One region of the Cognaticolwellia beringensis genome, then DNA from elsewhere that is predicted to be linked to it. Evidence: predicted binding sites of a transcription regulator. Region 1 holds the regulator's gene; the other holds the start of a gene.
The links. The regulator NrdR, encoded in region 1, represses ribonucleotide reductase genes. The targets are predictions, from matches to a motif close to AAACACNANATNTNGTGTTT.

Region 1 (4,443 bases):
CTAAACGTGCTAAATCTACACTGGCTTCAGTATGTCCGGCACGGTTTAACACGCCGCCATCTTTAGCAATCAAAGGGAAAATATGACCCGGCTGTACAATAGAATTGTGATTGGCATTTTTGCCAACAGCTGCTAAAACAGTCGTGGCACGATCGGCAGCAGAAATTCCTGTAGTAACCCCTTCAGCTGCTTCAATAGAAACAGTGAAATTGGTAGTGAACTGAGCGTCATTTTTATCAACCATTAACGGTAATTTTAAAAGCTCACAACGCTCTGCCGACATTGGCATACAAATTAAGCCACGACCGTGAGTTGCCATAAAATTAATAGCTTCTGGTGTAACTTTTTCTGCCGCCATGATGAAGTCACCTTCATTCTCGCGATCTTCATCATCCATTAAGATGACCATTTTACCTTGAGCTATATCGTCGATAATCTCTTCTGGCGTGTGTAAATTCATGAAAACCTCTTTTATTTAATAAAACCGTTGCGCGCTAATAACGCATGCGTAACACCAGACTCATCTTGCTTGTCGGCTGTTTGCTTGGTAAGTAATCTTTCTATGTAGCGGGCAATTAAATCAACTTCAAGATTAACTTTCGTGCCTACCTGGTATTTACTGATAATTGTTTGGTCTGTGGTATGTGGCACAATTGTTAAACGGAATTTATCATCGCTTAAACTGTTTACCGTTAGGCTTGTGCCATCAATAGTCACGGAGCCTTTTTCGGCAATATATGCTGATAATTCTGCTGGCATAGTTAACCAGTAATCGATGCTATTGCCTTTATGCTCGATAGCGCTAATTTCACTCACCGCATCAACGTGACCTGAGACCATGTGCCCACCAAATCGCGTAGTTGGTAACATCGCTTTTTCAAGATTGACGCTATCACCCATTTTATAATGTGCTAAACCTGTACGCGTTAAGGTTTCACTGGAAACATCGGCGCTAAAGCTAGCGGCATCTAGGGCAACAACCGTTAGGCAAATTCCATTGGTGGCAATTGAGTCGCCTAATTTAACATCTGACAAGTCTAATGTTGCCGTATCAATAGTGACGCGCGCGCCGTCACCTGAGCTATTAATCGCTCTTAAACGCCCTACGGCTTCTATTATTCCTGTAAACATAATATCTCTCGTCGTCTGTATAGCTTATGAATTGTTATTTATACTGAAAATAGATTGTCAATCAGTGCCTGCGCTTATTGACTAAACTTTGCCGTTATCCTGATATCTTTACCTACCATACGCACATCACGAATATCAAGAATCTTAGCCTCTGATAACTTTATTATTGTTGGCATACTCACTAAACTTTTACCATCACTGCCGATCAGTTTTGGTGCTTGGTATAGCACTAGCTCATCCACTAAGTTTGCGTTAATAAACGCACCCGCTAGTTTAGCACCTGACTCAATTAATATGTCATTTAACCCTTGTTGGGCCAAATAAGCTAATAATAGGCTTAGATCGACATATTCACTATCTACAGCTTTAGAAATTGTGACTTGTTCTACAAAATGCGGCCAAGTTTGGCTTTTTTCAATAGCATGTCGAATTAATAATATTTTACTTGTTGTTTTAAAGATAGCGAGATCCGGTGTTAAACGATTTTTACCATCAATAATAATCCGAACTGGCTGTCTAACATCGGCTTCTGCATAACTATTTTTAAGTGTCCCTAAGGCATCCCAACGGACATTCATTCTGGCATCGTCAAAAATAACAGACTCTGCGCCACAAATAACTGCACAGCTTTGCGCTCTTAGGCGTTGAACATCTGCGCGGGCATCGGGAGACGTTATCCATTGGCTTTCACCACTGGCCATGGCAGTTTTTCCGTCTAGACTTGCCGCTAACTTACAGCGCACATAAGGTAACTTTTTGGTCATTAATTGAATGAAGCCTGGGTTCAATGCGATAGCATCTTGTTCCAGTAAACCAAATTGTGTGGTTATGCCCGCGGCGGCTAATAGTTCAAGGCCACGACCCGACACCTTTGGATTTGGATCAACCATAGCGGCAATAACATGACTAACCTGCGCTTTAATCAATGCTTCTGCGCATGGAGGCGTTAAACCGAAGTGACTACAAGGCTCTAGCGTAACATAAGCGGTAGCACCTTTAGCTTTGCTGCCAGCTTGTTTTAGCGCATGAACTTCGGCATGTCCTTGCCCTGCTTTTTTGTGAAAGCCTTCACCAACAATCTCGCCATTTAGTGCGATAACACAACCTACTCGAGGGTTCGGTGACGTAGTAAAGTGACCACGCTTTGCCAAACAAATGGCGCGCTGCATAAATTGATGATCTTTTAACGAAAAATTGCTCATTAAGCCACTCTAGATTAAGTAATACGTTTATGATTCATCATCGCCTAAACGTGCGATTTCTTCACCAAATTCTTTAATGTCTTCAAATGAACGATACACAGAAGCAAAGCGAATATAAGCTACTTTGTCTAAACTCTTGAGTTGCTCCATGATAATAGTACCAAGCATTTCACTCGACACTTCGCGCTCGCCAGTTGCCCGCAGTTGTGATTTAAGTTTATTGATCGACAACTCCATCTCTTCTGTACTCACGGGTCTTTTTTCTAATGCGCGCAATAAGCCATTACGCATTTTATCTTCATTAAAAGGTTCGCGGGAGCCATCTCGCTTAATAATGCGTGGCATTACTAATTCGGCACTTTCAAAAGTGGTATATCTTTCATGACATGCTAAGCATTCACGACGACGACGCACTTGATGACCATCTGACACTAAACGAGAGTCGATAACTTTAGTATCGTTGGCTGAACAAAAGGGACAATACATTGATGAGTTCCGAAGTTAATGAGTCATGAACAATTTAATCACGATATTTTAATTGAAAAAAGTTCATTTAGCGAAATATCTTACCAAATAAAAATCAGCTAAAAAAAATGGCCACAAAGGTGGCCATTTTAGGTTATTACTTGACGTTTAATAAAGTAATAACAAGATTTTTTGATTACTAAAGCTTATGACTGGTAAACAGGGAAGCGAGCACAAAGTTCACTAACACCAGCACGGACTTTAGCGATAACATCTTCGTTTTCAATATCATCCAAAATATCACAAATCCAACCAGTGATTATTTTTGTTTCTTCAACACCAAAACCACGACGAGTAATTGCTGGAGTACCTAAACGTAGGCCAGAAGTTACAAATGGTGAACGTGGGTCATTTGGCACAGAGTTTTTATTCACTGTGATATGAGCACGACCTAACGCGGCATCTGCATCTTTACCAGTAATATCTTTATCAATAAGATCAAGGAGTAATAAATGGTTTTCAGTGCTGTTAGAAACAACTTTGTAGCCACGCTCTTGTAATACTGCAACCATAGCTTTGGCATTATCTAATACGTTTTGCTGATAAACTTTAAATTCTGGTGTTAATGCTTCTTTAAATGCCACGGCTTTCGCAGCAATAATGTGCATTAATGGTCCACCTTGACCACCAGGGAATACAGCGCTGTTCAATTTTTTATAAATTGCTTCATCATCACAAGCAGAAACGATTAAGCCACCACGTGGGCCGGCTAATGTTTTATGTGTCGTCGTCGTAACAACATGCGCGTGTGGCACTGGGTTAGGATATAAACCTGCTGCAACTAAGCCGGCAACATGCGCCATATCGACGAAGAAATACGCCTCAACTTTGTCGGCAATTTTACGCATACGCGCCCAGTCAACAACACCAGAAAACGCTGAGAAACCACCAATGATCATCTCTGGTTTATGCTCTATGGCTAAACGCTCTAATTCAACGTAATCAATATCGCCAGTTTCAGGGTGTAAACCGTATTGAATTGCTTCGTATGACTTACCTGAAAAGTTAACATGTGAGCCATGAGTTAAGTGACCACCGTGCGCTAAGCTCATACCTAACACTTTCCCGCCAGGAGTAACTAAGGCTTGAAAAACAGCTGAGTTTGCTTGTGAGCCTGCATGTGGTTGTACGTTGGCATAAGTAGCGCCAAATAATTCTTTTGCGCGATCAATCGCTAACTGTTCAGCGATATCAACATACTCACAACCACCGTAATAACGCTTACCAGGATAACCTTCGGCATATTTATTAGTCAGCTGTGAACCTTGGGCTTCGAGTACACGTGGACTACAGTAGTTTTCCGAAGCGATGAGTTCAATATGCTCTTCTTGGCGAACAACTTCATTGCTCATTGCTTGATAAAGTTCTGGATCAAAATCTGCAATATTCATATCACGTGTAAACATGTTTTATCCTCAAATAGTCTGCTATAAGCAATACTGGGGGTGGCGTTAGTTCAAAATTAATTGCGGCATATTCTGCCTGAACTTGAAGTATTTGTACACGCAAAAACCGTGTTCTGTTAGTTCATTTTGCAATCAAATATACTTTGAAGTGAGTGATAAAAACTTTTAACACTCACTTC
Region 2 (4,443 bases), 890 kb from region 1:
ACTAGGCGTACAGTAATTATTGGTTTAGAATCGCCGTTATTAGAAGACAAATAATGATAATAGCCATGTCTAACCCTTTAAATGTTAATCCCGACGAAATTGCTAAATTTGAACAAGTAGCCAGCCAATGGTGGGAACTTGACGGTGATTTTAAGCCCTTACATCAAATTAACCCTTTACGCCGACAGTTTATTTGTCAGCATGTTGGCGATATCTTTGCTAAAAAAGTAATCGATGTGGGTTGCGGTGGCGGTATTTTAGCCGAAAGCCTAGCACAACTTGGCGCAGAAGTTACCGGGATTGATATGGGGCAAGAGCCCTTAAATGTTGCCAAACTGCATGCTTTAGAAACAGGTGTTAGCGTTGATTATCAAAAAATTACCGCCGAAGAGAAAGCGCAGCAGCAAGCACAACATTATGATGTAGTCACTTGTATGGAAATGTTAGAACATGTGCCTGATCCTGAGTCAATCGTCAGTGCCTGTGCACAAATGGTTAAGCCTGGTGGTTTCGTTTTTTTCTCAACACTAAATAAATCATTAAAAGCTTACTTATTAGCCATTGTAGCGGCCGAAAAAATATTCAAACTCGTACCCAATGGCACACATGATCACAACAGCTTCATTCGTCCATCTACATTAATAGCGTGGGCTGAGTCGTTCGATTTAAAATGTATCGATGCCGCCGGTATTCATTATAACCCGTTGACTGAAAATCATAAGTTGACCTCATCGCTTGATGTGAACTATATCCTGTGTTGCCAACGCGTTTAACATTTACAACTATAACGAATAACGCGTTGATATAAAGTATTCAATATCGACGCGGCCCCTCCTTTAAATTACCTAACGAAAAAGAGCAACATTATGTCAACCGAAAATCAAACAACAAAGCCAATTGCCAGCGTACTTTTTGATTTAGACGGCACATTATTAGATACCGCTGATGATTTAGGTGCGGCATTAAATCATGTGTTGCAACGATATAATAAACCTGTTGTAGCGGCTAAAGATTACCGTCCTGTTGCTTCAGACGGCGCATTAGGATTGCTTAACCTTGGCTTTGGTCATGATATTAAAAATTATGACTATGAAGTTTTACGTCAACAATTTCTCGATTACTACCAAGAAAATATTGCCGTGCATACTCGCCTATATTCAGGCGTAACTGAGCTTCTACAACACTTAGAGGCCAATGGAATACCCTGGGGAATTATTACAAATAAGCCAGAAGGCTTAACAAAAATACTGTTACCCCATTACCCTGAATTTATTAACTGTGCAGTAATGGTGGGTGGTGACACGCTCACTAAACGAAAGCCAGACCCAGAGCCGATATTGCATGCCTGTGAGCTAATTAATGTTAATAATCAACACTGTTACTATGTGGGTGATGCCCTGCGTGATATACAGGCAGGGAATAGTGCTTTAATGAAAACTTTTGTCGCTAATTGGGGCTATATTTTAGCTGATGAAGATTGCTTAACTTGGCAGGCTGATCACATAATTGATACACCAACCGATTTACTCGCTTTTATTAAGTAAACACGAATATAGGGGAAACTCTTTTGCTGAATGCCCCCTTTTAAGTTTCAACTTGAATCGTTATAGAGAGTGGCATTGCTCTATATTATATTGATATGAATATGTTCTGCTACATTCACAATCGACAAAGACTAACCTACCTTTTGTCGTTTACTGATCAGAGCATTTAGTTTTCTATAAAGCACCTCACCATAACCCAATCTATGTTCCTTAGAGTATTCCCTTGTTTATTCCCTAAAAAGCACCTATTTCAGCAAATTTATATGAATAGCCATGACTAACCGTTTATTAGTGAATAATTGCGCCAATACTGCATACTCATTCAGGTTAAGAACATAAATCAATCTGCAAGCGTTGATAAAACAATCACTCGTCAATATATGTGAACAAGAATTAAGCCAAATAATTAACCCATTGAATAATATAGATTATATATTTTATATTCTCTTTTGACATATAAACCTTAAAAATTAAAATAAAATAATTTAGGGCTGAAAAAAAAGTTAAAATAAGCATTGCGTTTTATAAAAACCAAAATTAAAAAGCACTACTAAGTTAGTTGTTACTAACAGAACTTTTACTCTAAAAAAATCAAGTAATATTAGATAATTTATATCGCTTGCATTGTAGTGCAAACCTCACTATCTTGTGATTAGTTTTTTAAAAACCCCAATATATAGTGCATTTTTCATTCAAAGACATTTTGAATGAAATACGATTTACCTCGTATAAATGACATTTTGAGGCAATTAACATTATGAGCACCTATTTTGGGTGGTTATAACAACAAATAGATTTACAGGTCTTTCATGAATAACAAACTCTTTGTTACAAAACGCAATGGTTCAAAAGAACTCATCGACTTAGAAAAAATCCACAAAGTTATTGCTTGGGCAGCTAATGGCCTAGACAATGTTTCGGTGTCTCAAGTTGAATTGAAATCTCATATTCAGTTTTATGACGGTATTAAAACCGCTGACATTCATGAAACCATTATTAAATCAGCCGCTGATTTAATCTCGGAAGAAACGCCTGATTATCAATACCTATCAGCACGCTTAGCTATATTCCATTTGCGTAAAAAAGCTTACGGACAGTTTGAGCCACCTAAGCTTTACCCACATGTAGTAAAACTAGTTGAAGCAGGTAAATACGATCAGCATTTATTAACTGATTACAGCGCTGAAGAATTCGAACAGTTAGAAGCTTTTATGGATCACGGTCGTGATCTAGATTTCAGTTATGCAGCGGTAAAACAGTTAGAAGGTAAATACCTTGTTCAAAACCGTGTAACCGGTGAAATTTATGAAAGTGCGCAATTTCTTTATATTTTAGTAGCGGCTTGTTTATTCGCTAAATACCCGAAAGAAACCCGTCTAGATTATGTTAAAGGTTTTTATAACGCTATCTCTACCTTTAAGCTTTCACTACCAACACCTATTATGGCAGGTGTTCGAACGCCAACTCGCCAATTTTCGTCTTGTGTATTAATTGAATGTGGCGATAGCTTAGATTCAATTAACGCGACAACAAGTTCAATTGTAAAATATGTTTCTCAGCGTGCAGGCATTGGTATTAATGCCGGTCGTATTCGCGCACTAGGCAGTACAATACGTAATGGTGAAGCATTCCATACTGGTTGTATTCCATTTTATAAACTTTTTCAAACAGCGGTTAAAAGCTGTTCGCAAGGTGGAGTTCGTGGTGGCGCAGCTACCCTATTCTATCCACTTTGGCATTTAGAAGTTGAAAGTCTACTGGTCCTTAAAAATAACCGTGGTGTTGAAGAGAACCGCGTTCGCCATTTAGATTACGGCGTGCAGTTTAATAAATTGATGTATCAACGTTTGATTAAAGGTCAATCAATTACCTTATTTAGTCCAAGTGATGTTCCTGGCTTATACGATGCCTTCTTTGAAGATCAAGATAAATTTGAAGAGCTATACGTTAAATACGAAGCGGATGCTTCAATTCGTAAAAAGTGTATTAAAGCGATTGAACTGTTTACTTTATTTGCCCAAGAGCGTGCGAGTACGGGTCGTATCTATTTACAAAATGTTGATCACTGTAATACACATTCACCATTTGATCCAAGTGTTGCCCCTATTCGTCAAAGCAATTTATGTTTAGAAATTGCCTTACCAACGAAACCAATGAAGGATGTTAACGATCCTGATGGTGAGATTGCGCTATGTACATTATCAGCCTTTAACTTAGGCGCTATTGACAGCCTTGACGAATTAGCAGGCTTAGCTGATTTAGCCGTACGTGCATTAGACAGTTTATTAGATTATCAAGACTATCCAGTTCCGGCTGCACATACCGCAACTATGGGCCGTCGTACATTAGGTATAGGTGTTATTAACTACGCTTATTACTTAGCAAAAAATGGCGTTTTCTACTCAAACGGTAGTGCGAATAACTTAACTCATCGAACTTTTGAAGCTATTCAATACTATTTATTAAAAGCGTCAAACGAATTAGCGATTGAACAAGGTGCATGTCCTAAGTTTAATGAAACGCGTTTATCACAGGGTATATTACCTATCGATACTTACAAAAAAGAAATCGATAACATTACCGGTGAAGCACTTCATTTAGATTGGGAATCACTGCGCGCTAGTATCAAAAAGCACGGAGTTAGAAACTCAACGGTATCGGCACTAATGCCGTCAGAAACCTCATCTCAAATATCTAATGCAACCAATGGTATTGAGCCACCTCGTGGTTTAATCAGCATTAAAGCAAGTAAAGATGGTGTTTTAAAGCAAGTCGTACCTGAGTATCAACGATTAAAAGATAACTACGAATTACTGTGGAATATTCCAAGTAACGAAGGTTACTTACAGTTAGTTGGGATTATGCAAAAGTTTATTGACCAAACTATTTCAGCTAACAC

Region 2: nrdA (class 1a ribonucleoside-diphosphate reductase subunit alpha) is a predicted target of NrdR. The motif match lies at 2,210-2,229, and genes of this name have one in related genera.

The regions. Positions count from the first base shown of each region.
Region 1 covers NZ_CP020465.1:228,558-233,000, reverse strand. Annotated here, with positions in the region: gene ribBA (bifunctional 3,4-dihydroxy-2-butanone-4-phosphate synthase/GTP cyclohydrolase II) at 1-460, opposite strand, end outside; gene B5D82_RS00955 (riboflavin synthase) at 472-1,131, opposite strand; gene ribD (bifunctional diaminohydroxyphosphoribosylaminopyrimidine deaminase/5-amino-6-(5-phosphoribosylamino)uracil reductase RibD) at 1,206-2,333, opposite strand; gene nrdR (transcriptional regulator NrdR) at 2,361-2,819, opposite strand; gene glyA (serine hydroxymethyltransferase) at 3,005-4,264, opposite strand.
Region 2 covers NZ_CP020465.1:3,999,244-4,003,686, reverse strand. Annotated here, with positions in the region: gene ubiG (bifunctional 2-polyprenyl-6-hydroxyphenol methylase/3-demethylubiquinol 3-O-methyltransferase UbiG) at 66-773, shown strand; gene B5D82_RS16830 (HAD family hydrolase) at 867-1,544, shown strand; gene nrdA (class 1a ribonucleoside-diphosphate reductase subunit alpha) at 2,354-4,443, shown strand, end outside.